One region of the Salinicoccus roseus genome, then DNA from elsewhere that is predicted to be linked to it. Evidence: predicted binding sites of a transcription regulator. Region 1 holds the regulator's gene; the other holds the start of a gene.
What was found. Region 1 encodes LexA, which represses DNA repair genes until DNA is damaged. Its sites were predicted from a motif close to CGAACATATGTTCG; they were not measured.
Positions count from the first base shown of each region.

Region 2: EDC33_RS00360 (DUF6731 family protein) is a predicted target of LexA. The motif match lies at 1,286-1,299, and genes of this name have one in related genera.

Region 1 is NZ_RKQJ01000001.1:585,282-587,489, forward strand. Features, by position in the region: gene tkt (transketolase) at 1-343, opposite strand, end outside; gene EDC33_RS03125 (DUF896 domain-containing protein) at 356-592, opposite strand; gene EDC33_RS03130 (hypothetical protein) at 665-913, opposite strand; gene lexA (transcriptional repressor LexA) at 1,054-1,668, shown strand; gene EDC33_RS03140 (CAP domain-containing protein) at 2,006-2,208, opposite strand, start outside.
Region 2 is NZ_RKQJ01000001.1:46,814-49,021, reverse strand. Features, by position in the region: gene EDC33_RS00360 (DUF6731 family protein) at 219-1,136, opposite strand; gene EDC33_RS00355 (Abi family protein) at 1,510-2,208, shown strand, end outside.

The DNA.
Region 1 (2,208 bases):
TAGTGATCTCCACACCTTCAGTGTGCTTGAATTCAGGGTGTCCAGGCGTTTTGGATTCATACTGTCTGAAATTCTTCAGTTCCTCCAGCTCCAGCGCACCGCTCAGGTGGAGCAGGCTGTAGACGAGCATGGAACCGTGGCCGGCACTGAGTACGAAGCGGTCCCGGTTGAACCAGTCCATGGAATTCGGGTTGAAGTTCAGATGACGGCTCCACAGCGTGTACGCCATCGGCGCGGCCCCCATCGGGAGTCCCGGGTGCCCGGAATTCGCTTTTTCAACCGCATCGATTGAAAGTGTTCTGATTGTGTTGATCGCAAGCTGATCGGTTTTATCGAATGTCATAGTCATGCTCCTTTATTCTCTGGTATTTTTTTCCTGTTGAATGCGTTTAAGTTTTTCAGGTGTTACATCATTGCCTTCTGGATCGACCACCTTGGTGTTTTCCACCTGTTTTCTGAAGGAGGATCGGAAATTCTCAAGATACTCTTCCCTGAGCCCCTTCAGCTCTTCAAGTTCTTCCTTATTGATGCTGCCCGCCTTCTTTTTGGCGGCCAGTGCATTGATACGTTGCAGTTTTTCCTTTTCAAGCATTGCGAAACCTCCTGTCCACTCACATATAATTTAACACAAAAAAAAGTATGAGACCATTCCCATACTTGATAATCATTTTATGAAGCCGATCATTTCCATCAGCTGGTCCATATGTGTCCGTTCGGCGTACTGTTCGTCCGGAACAGGCGTTTCATCATCAGGCTCCATGATATCCATCTCCGTCACTACTTCATACTCATCTATATATACGATATCGGAATGTGCGTTCTCTGTATTATGGGAATCGAACATGAATATAAGACCGGCAACCAGGGCAAATGCAAAAATGGCACTCAACAGCTTGAATTCCTTCACTTTCATAGCGTCCCCCTCCAGAACATGTGTTTGTATCCACATGGTAACAGAACATCTGTTCCGGGTCAACAAGATTACGAACAAACGTTTGTAACACCACCATATATATGGTAAAATTGAATCAATAATGAGCCGGAGGTATATATATGAAGCCGCTAACAGATAGACAGAAGCAGATATATCAGTTTATAAAGACTACCGTACATGAGAAGGGCTATCCGCCAAGTGTCAGGGAAATAGGCAATGCGGTCGGCCTGCAGTCAAGCTCCACCGTCCATGGACACCTCGCCAAACTGCAGGAGAAGGGATATATAAAGCGGGATCCGACGAAGCCGCGGGCCATCGAAGTCATTACGGAGGAAAACGAACAGTATGGTCCCGTCATACATGTTCCTGTACTCGGCAAGGTCACTGCCGGTCTGCCGATCACTGCAGTCGAGAACATCGACGAATACTTCCCGCTGCCGGAACACTTCACGGCAAACCATAACAGTGAAATCTTCCTGCTGAATGTCGTCGGCGACAGCATGGTCGAAGCCGGCATACACGACGGTGACCGTGTCATCGTACGCAAGCAGAATATTGCGCATAACGGTGACATCATCGTTGCGATGACTGAAGAGGATGAAGCGACTGTCAAGCGCTTCTATAAGGAGAACGGCTACTACAGGCTCCAGCCTGAGAACTCCGCCATGGAACCGATCATACTGGACAGCGTGACCGTACTCGGCAAGGTCGTAGGACTCTTCCGGTCCTTCTGATGATTCCAGACAATAAAGGGCGCCTACCAAAATGGTAGGCGCCCTTTCTATTATCGCTTTTCCCATGCCACCCTGTCTATTCCAATCTCTTTCGATCGGCTATCTGCCAAGTATTATTCTTACCTGCTCCAAAATATCTTTCGCATCTTTCGTATCATTCTCATGTGTTTTACTGATCAACTGCATCCCCTCGTTCTACTTTTTCTATCAGGATGGGCCTTCAGGAAAAGATATAATCTTTAAAAATGCATTTTAACGCTCTTTTTCCACTTCCCCTTGGAAACGTTTTCAAACACTTTTATTTGTATAATATTATACCATAAGAAAAATATTCCATCTACTTCTGGATATAATTTTCTGTGTAATATGGAATATCTTCATCATTGTATGCTGTACCTGTCCCAAGATGCGTGAATGCCGGCTTCAGCGTGTTCACCCGGTGTTCCATCGAGTTCATCAGGCTGTGGTGGGAAAAGATCGGTGATGTATGTCCCATGGCGATGTTCTCGCCGGCCATGCGGTACTGCACTCCGGCTTCCT
Region 2 (2,208 bases), 540 kb from region 1:
AATAGAATGGCAAGAATTGTACTAAAAAAACCAAAAGTAATTCCAATTAAATTCAAAATTTTATCAAAAATGTTTTCATTCATTAAAATTTGAAGAGTGGTGTCATCAGGTATTTTTTTATACGCAAATAAACTTATCCCTATACTAAAAATTATAATTATACCAAAAATTGATTTGGGATTAGTGGCCAATTTCATTATTATCACATCATTTATTTTTTAATTTAAATCACCAAGATTAACCTTGAACTCATCATACATTCTCTTCATTTCGTAATATATACTATTTGAACTTAATCTTATACCCTTTTCATATTCAAAGTCATGATAAAATTTAACGGTTTGCTTTAAAAGGTTTATAAGTTCTAATTGATCATCTTCATCATCTCGCCCTTTTATCCAGAGCTTTTTTGGAATTTCTGACCCAGACCATCTTTCTAGTAAATCTACAGTGGTTTCTCTTTTTAGTGGTTCTTTTTTTGATTTGGATTTAATAGTGATTTCAATACTACCAATGTTTTCAAACTCTTCCTCTAAGCTAAACAATCCATACTCATTGTCTTCTTTACCAGTGATTTCAACCCCTAACGTACTGAATACTTGTTTATCTTTAGCTTTTCTAAAGGAATTCTTATCAATTGCTGGCACTAATGAAAAGTATATATCAAGATCTTCATCTTTTTTGTAATTAAATAATAGAGAGTTGATGAATAATTCAATACCCTTTCTACTCAATGAACTTACATTATTTTGTAATAACATCAGGTCATTATGGTAATCGTACAGTATATTTATTTCATGACCTATATATTCCTCTTCATCTAAAGGCAAGTCTTCCGATTCTCCATAAATAGTAGTTTTTGATAGGACAGTATCATCTAACCTTTCAATTACAATATGGTAATAACCATTTATATCATCATCTGTTAATTCTTTGATTCTTATAGGATCCATATTATAATTGTAGACTTCTTTAAACGTATTGTCGTTTTTATACAATTCGTTTATTTCATCAAATAATGGTTTTATATTTTCATAAGCAGGGTACTCGTCATCTGCATCAGACAAATAAGAACAAGTGAAGAATAATTGAAAGGAAACCTTTCTGTATTTCACTTCTCTTCTATCATTACTCATAGTTCATCCTCCATTTCATAATGTGTAGTTATCTAAATATTACAGATATTAACTATAATAGGCAATGCTAGATTAAAAAGAACCGCCAGCGGAGAAACTCTGGCAACTCGACTACACACTTTAATTATACGGCAAAACTTAACCTATGGCAAACATACGTTCCCCAAAAAGTTTCCATGGTTCTTCGTTGTTCAAATGAAAAAGTGTAATTTATCAATGAATTCATTTTATATACGATATAAGTAACATATATTTCTTTAAAAGTTTCCATAAATATCTTTACTGTCAATAAATTTGGGTATATAATTAGTGTATAAAACATTAGGCCCTACGTGGCGAGGCTCCCCATTTATAATGAGGGAGCTTTTATAATATGGAGGTCTCTATGTCGTCGCCCAAATATTTTAGGACAATCGAAGAACAGATTGAATTATTAAAAACTAGGAACCTTAAATTCAAAGACGAACACAACGCTTACTATGTTCTACGCAATATTACATATTACAGTTTGATAAATGGATATAAGGATTTTTTTATAAAAGAAAAAACTAATGAAGATGAAGAAGACGATTACCAGGCTAACTTCTTCGAGGATCTACACGATGTCTATGATTTCGATAAAGAACTTAAAAATATTCTTTTTAAGTATATACTCAACATCGAAGGCACATTCAATAACGCTTTGAGTTACACTATCTCTAAGAATTATGGATATTTGGAATCTGAATATCTTAACGTCAATAAATACAATCGTGGCAATAAACTAAGAAATGGTTTATATCAAAATGAACACACCATTAAAGTCATAGAAGAAAAGAACGAGTCTACTGACCAACCCATGAAACACTATCGGGAAAAACACGGAGATGTTCCTCCTTGGGTTGTATGCGGTTCTTTATCTTTGAGTACAAAAAAATATTTATATGGACTATTAAGACCCGTGAAGGATGTTAGTTTAAAATTAGAAGTAGTTAAATGGTTTTTGTTTTATAAGGAAAAAGGAAATCCGGAAATCCCAATTAAAACATTTAATTATGCAATAGATATGGTCCACTGTTATCGCAATGAAATA